DNA from 2 places in the Nocardioides okcheonensis genome. Region 2 is predicted to be linked to the other one. Evidence: predicted binding sites of a transcription regulator. Region 2 holds the regulator's gene; the other holds the start of a gene.
What was found. Region 2 encodes LexA, which represses DNA repair genes until DNA is damaged. Its sites were predicted from a motif close to TCGAACANNTGTTCGA; they were not measured.
Positions count from the first base shown of each region.

Region 1 (4,414 bases), 2.0 Mb from region 2:
CGCAGGCGCTGCTCGCCGCGCAGGCCGCCGACGCGTACCCGCTGCTCGTGGTCTGCCCCAACGTCGTCAAGACCAACTGGGCCCGCGAGACCGAGCGCTGGACCCCGCGCCGTCGCGCCACCGTGATCCACGGCGACGGCGACCGGGTCGACGCGTTCGCCGACGTCATCGTCGTCAACTACGAGATCCTCGACCGGCACGTCGGCTGGCTCGGCCAGTTCGGCTTCCGCGGGATGGTCGTCGACGAGGCCCACTTCATCAAGAACAAGACGTCGCAGCGCTCGCGGCACGTGCTCGAGCTCTCCGACCGGCTGCGCGCGCGCACCGCCCGCCCGCTGCTGATGGCGCTGACCGGCACCCCGCTGATCAACGACATCGAGGACTTCCGGGCGATCTGGGAGTTCCTCGGCTGGATCGACGGGACCAAGCCGATGGCACGGCTGATGGAGTCGCTCGAGGAGACCGAGCTGACGCCGGCCGACCACGCGTTCTACCCCGCCGCCCGCAAGGCCGTCATCGACATGGGCATCGTCCGCCGCCGCAAGGTCGACGTCGCCGAGGACATCCCGGCCCGCCGGATCGCCGACATCCCGGTCGAGCTCGACGACGAGGACACCCGCTCGATCCGCGCCGCCGAGGAGGACCTCGCCCGCCGCCTCGTCCAGCGCTACAGGGCCGCGCTGGAGACCCGCCGCACGGGCTCGGTGGTCGAGGGCATCGACCACGAGCTGGTGCGCCGCGTCGCGACGTGGGAGCGCGAGGAGATGGACCAGGGCACCGGCGGCGAGAACGTGTTCTCGATGTTCCGCCGGATCGGCCGCGCCAAGGCCGGGCTCGCCGCCGACTACGCCGCCCAGCTGGCCCGCAACGTCGGCAAGGTGGTCTTCTTCGCCCGCCACGTCGACGTCATGGACATCGCCGAGGACACCTTCACCCGCCGCGGGCTCAAGCACACCTCGATCCGTGGCGACCAGACGCCGAAGGCGCGCGAGAAGGCCATCGAGGCCTTCGTCAACGACCCCAGCGTCCAGGTCATCGTCTGCTCGCTGGCCGCGGCCGGCGTCGGCGTGAACCTCCAGGTCGCCTCCAACGTGGTGCTCTCCGAGCTCTCCTGGACCGACGCCGAGCAGACCCAGGCCATCGACCGGGTCCACCGCATCGGCCAGAGCGACCCCGTGACGGCGTGGCGGATCATCGCGGCGCAGACCATCGACACCCGCATCGCCGAGCTGATCGACTCCAAGGCCGGCCTCGCCGCCCGGGCGCTCGACGGCTCCGACGAGGAGGTCTCGTCCTCGGCCAACATCCAGACCGAGGCCCTGGTCGCGCTGCTCACCGACGCGCTGGAGCGCGAGCTCGGCTGACCCCGCGTCTGCTCGGTGGTCGAAGCGTCGAGACCACTTCACCCTGGTGGGCCTTGTCCGGCTCTGCGCGGTTGGACATGCTCGTGGCATGAGTGAGGATCGCGAGAACTACCTCGACATGTCCGTCGACGACGAGGACCAGCTGCAGCCCGAGGACACCCTCGCGGACGGCGACCTGGAGGACGTGCTGGACCGCGGGTACTCCCCGCCGGACCGCGCCCCGAAGGGCTACGACGACTACCCGACCGAGGCCGAGCGCCTGCGCGGGGAGTCGCTCGACGAGAAGCTGGCCGAGGAGGAGCCCGACGTCGACCCCTACGCCGAGGAGGACGACGACTCCGACCACGAGGACGAGAACGCCCTCGACGAGAAGCTCGGGCTCGACGAGGCAGACGCCCGTGCCGGTCGCCTGGTCCAGCCCGACGAGGGGCTGGGGGAGGACACCGACAAGCAGGAGCTCGCCATGGACGTCGGCATCGACGGTGCTGGAGCCTCCGCCGAGGAGGCCGCCATGCACATCACGCGGGGTCCGGACCCCGACGCGCGCGAGGACTACTGAGCCCTCCGTCGAACGGCCGCTCCGGGTTGTCCGGGGCGGCCGTTCGCCATGCTGGCACTCTGTTCGAGGAGTGACGAGGTCCCGGCACGAGACCCCTCGACCATGGACAGCAGATCCTCCACGGGTGTCGGTACCCCTTGCTCACGCATTCGAACAGGTGTACGATCGTGCGTAGCACGCCGGTCCGGAACGGTTCTCTCGTCTGAGGTGACGGAGGGCCCGGGACCGGGTCAGTCACCCATAGAACCCGTGGTGGTGCTCACGGGATGCCGTAGGGCTCACAGGTGACGCCAGGCCTTCGATGCCACCCCATGCCTCACCGCTCCGCCCCGGACCCGGGCGGTTGTCAGTGACGTGCGTGCGAGGAGGTGGCTCTGGATGGCCCTGGTGGATCCGGTGGAGCAGCTGCATCCGATCGTGGAGTGCGCCGTGGACCTGCGTGCGTCGTTGAAGGGTGTGGCGCCGGTGGAGCCGGTGTTCATGTCGGTGGGGGAGAAGCGGGCGGCGCTGGTGGAGCTGGTGGCGGCGCGGTCGCAGCTGGACGGGCTGCTCTCGCGGGTGCTGGCGGCCTCGGACGACGTCGGGACGGTGGAGGGTTCTCGGGACGCGGTTCCGTGGGTCGCGGCCGAGACGCGGTCCACGCGGCGTGAGGTACGCCGCGACCTGGCGCTGGGGCGTGGGCTCGAGCGGCATCCGGACGTGGCCGCAGCGCTGCACTGTGGTGACCTGCGCTCGGAGCAGGCGCGGGCGATCGTCGAGGCGGTGGATGCGCTGCCGGACCGTGTCGACGTCGCCGTGCGGGAGGAGGCCGAGGCGAGGCTGCTGGCCTACGCGCGGCTGCATGATGCGAGGGCGTTGCGGCAGATCGGGAAGCGGATCCTGGACGTGGTGGCACCCGAGGTGGGGGAGTCGGCCGAGGCCGACGCGCTGGCCGAGGAGGAGCGCCGGGCGGCGGAGTCGGTGTCGTTCTCGATGTCGGACGACGGTGAGGGCCGCTGCCACGGCCGGTTCACGGTCCCCTCGCACGTGGGTGCGATTCTGCGGCGGATCCTGCAGGCGTTGGCGAACCCGGCCCGCCACCACACCGAGGGGGACCTGCGCGACGAGAACGGTGTGTGGAAGCCGTCGCGGCGGCGGATGGGTGAGGCGTTCGTGGAGTACGTCGAGCGGTACCCGCTGGACGCGGCCCCGCAGACCGCGGGCGTCAACGCCACCGTCGTCATCACGATGACGCTGGAGCAGCTGCTGGGTGAGCACGCGGTCGCGCTGCTGGACGACGGCACGCGGATGTCGGCGGCCCAGGCCCGCCGGCTGGCGTGCGAGGCCGGGATCGTCCCGGTGGTGCTCGGCGGTGACGGGCAGGTGCTGGACCTGGGACGGTCGCGGCGGCTCTTCAGCAAGGCGCAGCGGATCGCGCTGGGGTTGCGGGACGGCGGGTGCACCGCGAAGGGGTGTGAGACGACCGCGTCGGGGTGTCATGCCCACCACGACGATCCGTGGTCCAACGGTGGCGCGACCGATCTGGCGAACGGGCGGTTGCTGTGCCCGCGCCACCACCGCCTGGCCCACGACCCGCGCTACGCCAAGACCATCCACGCCGACAACCAGGTCAGCTTCACCATGCGGACGTGAGGAACGGTGTGATCGAGCAACAAGCGCTCATGACGAGATGAGGCCATCTACTGGACGTCGGTCCACGCCGCCTCGAACTCCGCAGCCGTGATCTCGCGCTGAGGCCAGTTCTCAGACTCGTCCAAGCGCGCCTGACCGAGGCCGCCGTACTCATCCTCGTCGTGGTCGGGGCCGTAGCGGAGGGTAGGGCCAGTGTCATAGATCTCGATCTGGCGCAGCGGCCAGGAGTCCCCGTCGACCTCGAACAGCCACGTCGATGAGCCCCGATGGTCGTTCTCGTCACCCCGGGACTCGTCCCAACGCCACTTGAACCATCGCTTCGCCATAGGTCCGCAGCCTGCCAGGGAACGTCCGCACATGCCGCGTTGAGGGCGGCTACGCTCGCCCGGATCTGCCGCGATCAGCTCGACCGGATCTGCCGAGGTGAGTGCGGTCGTTGGCAGAGTGGCCGACCGCTGTGCCGTCCCAGGGCGAGCAGCCCCCTTCAGCGCATGTGCGGCGGATGTGGCCCTGCATCGGCACTTGGGTTCAGTGGGTGATCGCAACACCTGATCATCGAGGTGTTGGTATGCAGGCACGTGGAGGGCGGCCGAGGCCGCCGGCCGAGACGGTTGCCCGGTTCTGGGCTGAGATTCGTCGAGGTTCGTCGCACGAAGATGCTGCGGTGGCTGTGAATGTGACGCGCAGGACGGGCAACAGGTGGTTCAACGAGCGTGGCGGCGTGATGCCCCCGATCGGCTCGGGTCGTCGCTCGAGGAGCTTGTCGTTCGCCGAGCGCGAGGAGATCGCGCTGCTACGCGTGCTCGGTGCAGGAGTGCGAGAGCTCGATCGCTCGCCCTCGACGATCAGTCGCGAGCTG
Region 1 covers NZ_CP087710.1:4,040,390-4,044,803, forward strand. The annotation lists gene LN652_RS19635 (DEAD/DEAH box helicase) at 1-1,364, shown strand, start outside; gene LN652_RS19640 (DUF5709 domain-containing protein) at 1,453-1,923, shown strand; gene LN652_RS19645 (HNH endonuclease signature motif containing protein) at 2,302-3,555, shown strand; gene LN652_RS19650 (hypothetical protein) at 3,603-3,881, opposite strand; gene LN652_RS19655 (IS30 family transposase) at 4,124-4,414, shown strand, end outside.
Region 1: LN652_RS19645 (HNH endonuclease signature motif containing protein) is a predicted target of LexA. The motif match lies at 2,073-2,088, and genes of this name have one in related genera.

Region 2 (4,414 bases):
TCGTCATCGCCACCGGCTACCGCAACCGCTTCGAGGTGATCCTCGGCCTCGGCCCGGACGGCAACGCCCACACCATCACCACGATGGAGGACGCGATCCACGCGGGCGAGGGCTGGACACGGTTCAAGGAGGACCCGGGCGACGTGGTCATCGGCGCCACCCAGGGCGCCGGCTGCTTCGGCGCGGCCTACGAGTTCCTCTTCAACACCTCCTACCAGCTCAGGAAGGCCGGGCTGAAGGACAAGGTGAAGCTCACCTACGTCAGCGCCGAGCCGTTCCTCGGCCACTTCGGCATCGGCGGCCTGCCCCACGGCGAGTCCCTGCTCGGCATGTTCCTCAGGAAGGAGGGCATCGAGGCGGTCCTGGACACCGCGATGGACCACGTCGACGACGGCCGCCTGGTGCTCGCCGACGGCCGGGCGATCGACTTCGGCTACGCGATGATCATCCCGCCGTTCTCCGGCCAGGACGTCGTCCAGAAGGCCGGCGAGCTCGCCGACGCCAACGGCTTCGTGAAGGTCCGGGACACCTACCAGAGCGAGGCGTTCGACGACGTGTACGCCGTCGGCGTCGCCGCCGCGGTCGAGGTGCCGTGGCAGACCCCGACCCCGGTCGGCATCCCCAAGACCGGCTTCCCGACCGAGCAGCAGGCCCACGTCGCGGCGCTCAACATCGCGGCCCAGGTCCGCGGCGAGGAGCCGCAGGAGCACAAGGCGTTCGGCGACATCCCGGCCGTCTGCGTGATGGACGCGGGCAACAACGGCGTCGTGATCCTGGCCGACAAGATGCTGCCGCCGCGCAAGCACGGGGTGCTGATCCCGGGCCCGCAGGCGCACCTGATGAAGCTCGGCTTCGAGAAGTACTTCCTGTGGAAGATGCAGCACGGGCAGGTGCGCCTGCCCTGACAAGGACGACCACGCCCGGTCGCGCACCGGGCACCTGGAGGGACGGCCGTCCGGCCCGGAGGGGCCGGGGGGCCGTCCGTGGGTTGCGACGGAGCGACGCTCAGCGTCGCCGCATCGCCCGGCGTCCCTGCGCGGCGAACAGCCCGACGACGTGCTGCGACACCCCCGGTGCCAGTGCGGCGCCGCGCGCCACTCCTCCGCGCCAGCCCGGCAGCGTACGCACGACGCGGCGCGAGCCGAGCAGCGCGACCGCGGCCTCGGCGACCTGCTCGACGGTGAGGATCGGCCCGCCCGAGTGGACCAGCTGCGCGCCCACCCCGGCGGGGTCCTGTGCCGCCAGCATGGCGGTGTCGGCACCGTCCGGGCACAGCGCGTGGACCCGCACGCCTCGCGGCGCCTCGGCGTTGACCGAGGAGCTCAGCGACACCACGCCGGCCTTGGTCGCGGCGTACACGCTGTAGCCCGGCGCCGGCGTCAGCCCGGCCAGTGACGCGACGTTGACGACGTCGCCGCCCCGCGGTCCGAGTGCGGCCAGCGCCGCCCGCGTCCCCCACATCGTGCCGAGCAGGTTGACCTCGACGAGCCGGCGCACCTGCTCGTCGGTGAGCGCGGCCAGCGTGCCGTCGTCGCCGACGCCCGCGTTGTTGAACCAGGCGGTGAGCGGTGCGTGCCGCGCCGCCTCGGCCGCGACGACCCGGTGCGCGTCAGGGTCGCGTACGTCGTGGGCGAGCCCGGCGACCGCGCCGATCTCCCCGGCCGTCGCGGCGACGGCCTCCGCGTCGACGTCGCTCACCACCACCCGGTGCCCGCGCGCGACCAGCAGTGCGGCGATGCCGCGTCCGATCCCACGCGCCCCACCCGTCACCACACAGCTCGTCGGCCCGCCGCTCGTCATGGACGCGACGCTAGCGACACGCTGCTTCGAACAGGTGTTTGATCCACGGGTGCCGGGAGGTCTACGGTGGCACCACCTGCTCCGGGCGGACGGAGCGGGCCACCACGCCGGGAGGACTGAGCCAGATGGCCAAGCAGGACGACAAGAACGTCATCGAGATGCCCGACGGCCCACCGGACGCCACCGGGCTGACCCCGCGCCAGCAGCGCGTCCTGGCCACCATCAAGGACTCCATCGAGACCAAGGGATACCCGCCCTCGATGCGTGAGATCGGTCAGGCGGTCGGCCTCACCTCCTCCTCCAGCGTCGCCCACCAGCTCCGGGTGCTGGAGGGCAAGGGCTTCCTCAAGCGCGACCCCAACCGTCCGCGCGCCCTCGAGGTGTTCCTGCCCGAGGTGATGGCCGCGCGCCGCTCGATCTCCAGCGCCGACGACTCGGGCGTCGACGAGACCGGCATCGGCGACGTCTCGCCGTCCGCGGTCAACATCCCGCTCGTGGGCCGCATCGCCGCCGGCGGCCCGATCCTCGCCGAGCAGGACGTCACCGACGTCTTCCCGCTGCCCAAGCAGCTCGTCGGCGACGGCACCCTCTTCCTGCTCGAGGTCTCCGGTGACTCGATGGTCGACGCCGCCATCTGCAACGGCGACTACGTCGTCATCCGCCAGGAGCAGACCGCCACCAACGGCCAGATCGTCGCCGCGATGATCGAGGGCGAGGCGACCGTCAAGACCTTCCAGCGCAAGGACGGCCACGTCTGGCTGCTCCCCCACAACACCGCCTACGACCCGATCCCCGGCGACAACGCCACGATCCTCGGCGTCGTCACCGCGGTGCTCCGCCGGGTCTGACCGCCCTGCCCTGCGTGCGTCGACGCGCCCTCCACCCCACGGGGCGGAGGGCGCGTTGAATGTCCGGGGTCGAGCGGACACGATGGCCGGACAGCCAACCGTCGGGAGCGCGCATGAGCAACGTCCAGGAGTCCTACGACTACGTCATCGTCGGTGGGGGCGTCGCCGCCACCAGCGCCGTGAAGGGGATCCGCTCGCAGGACTCCTCGGGCACGGTCGCCGTGCTCGGCTCGGAGCCGCACGACCCGGTCTACCGCCCCGCGCTGTCGAAGGACCTCTGGCTCAAGGACGACGAGTCGCTCGAGGGGCAGTCGCTCGCCGGTGACCTCGACGACGACGACGCCGTCGACCTCGTGCTCGACACGACCGTCACCGAGATCGACCCCGCTGCCCACGCCGTACGCCTCGCCGACGGCACGTCGGTCGGCTACGGCAAGCTGCTGCTGGCCACCGGCGCCGAGCCGCGCACCCTCGGCCTCGAGGCCGGCCCGCGGGTCGTCTACTACCGCACGTCCGCCGACTACGAGCGGCTCCGTGGGCTCGCCACGTCCGGCAGCCACGTCGTGGTCGTCGGCGGCGGCTACATCGGCTCCGAGATCGCCGCCGCGCTCGTGCAGAACGACGTCGCGGTGACGCTCGTGCTCGACCTCGAGGACGTGCAGGAGCAGATGTTCCCGCGCGCGCTCGCCGCGAGCCTCACCAAGGACTTCGCCGAGCACGGCGTCACGATCGTGCACGGCTCGGTCAGCACCGGCGAGGAGACCGGCGACGGCGTCCGGATCCGGCTCGACGACGGGACCGACGTGGTCGCCGACGCGGCCGTCATCGGGGTCGGCGTCCAGCCCCGCACCGGGCTCGCCGAGGCCGCCGGGCTCGAGGTCGACAACGGCGTCGTCGTCGACGAGCGCCTGCGCACGAGCGTCGAGGACGTGTACGCCGCGGGCGACGTGGCGTCGTACCCCGACGCCCTGCTCGGGCGCCGCCGCGTCGAGCACGTCGACCAGGCCGAGAAGTCCGGCGAGCACGCCGGCAAGGTGATGGCCGGCGCCGACGAGACCTACACCTACACCCCGATCTTCTGGTCCGACCTCTTCGACGCCGGCTACGAGGCCGTCGGCGAGACCCGCTCCGACCTCGACATGGTCGAGGACTGGAAGGACGGCGAGCTCGGCACCGGCGTCGTGTACTACCTGAAGGCCGGCTCCGTGCGCGGCGTGCTGCTCTGGAACGTCTGGGACAGCACCGACCAGGCGCGCGAGGTGATCGCCGAGACCAAGGACGCGCCGCTCGACGACCCGGAGAGCCTGCGGGGCCGGATCCCCTTCGGCTGAGGGCGCCACCGCTGGTCGAGGAAGGCGCCCTGGCGCCTGTCACGAGACCCAGACGCGCCGACGGGTCTCGTGACACGACTTCGTCGTTCCTCGACCACCGGTGGTCGGGGGTCTCGTGACGGTCGCTGCGCGACCTCCTCGACCAACGGGAGTTGCGCGCGTCGACCAGCGACGCGCCGCTCGACGACCCGGAGACGCTGCGCGGCCGGATCCCCTTCGACTGAGGGCGCCACCGCTGGTCGAGGAAGGCGCCCTGGCGCCTGTCACGAGACCCAGACGCGCCGACGGGTCTCGTGACACGACTTCGTCGTTCCTCGACCACCGGTGGTCCGGGGGTCTCGTGACGGTCGCTGCGCGACCTCCTCGACCAACGGGAGTTGCGCGCGTCGACCAAGGACGCGCCGCTCGACGACCCGGAGAGCCTGCGCGGCCGGA
Region 2 covers NZ_CP087710.1:2,000,034-2,004,447, forward strand. The annotation lists gene LN652_RS09675 (NAD(P)/FAD-dependent oxidoreductase) at 1-905, shown strand, start outside; gene LN652_RS09680 (SDR family NAD(P)-dependent oxidoreductase) at 1,006-1,770, opposite strand; gene lexA (transcriptional repressor LexA) at 1,926-2,648, shown strand; gene LN652_RS09690 (NAD(P)/FAD-dependent oxidoreductase) at 2,762-3,979, shown strand.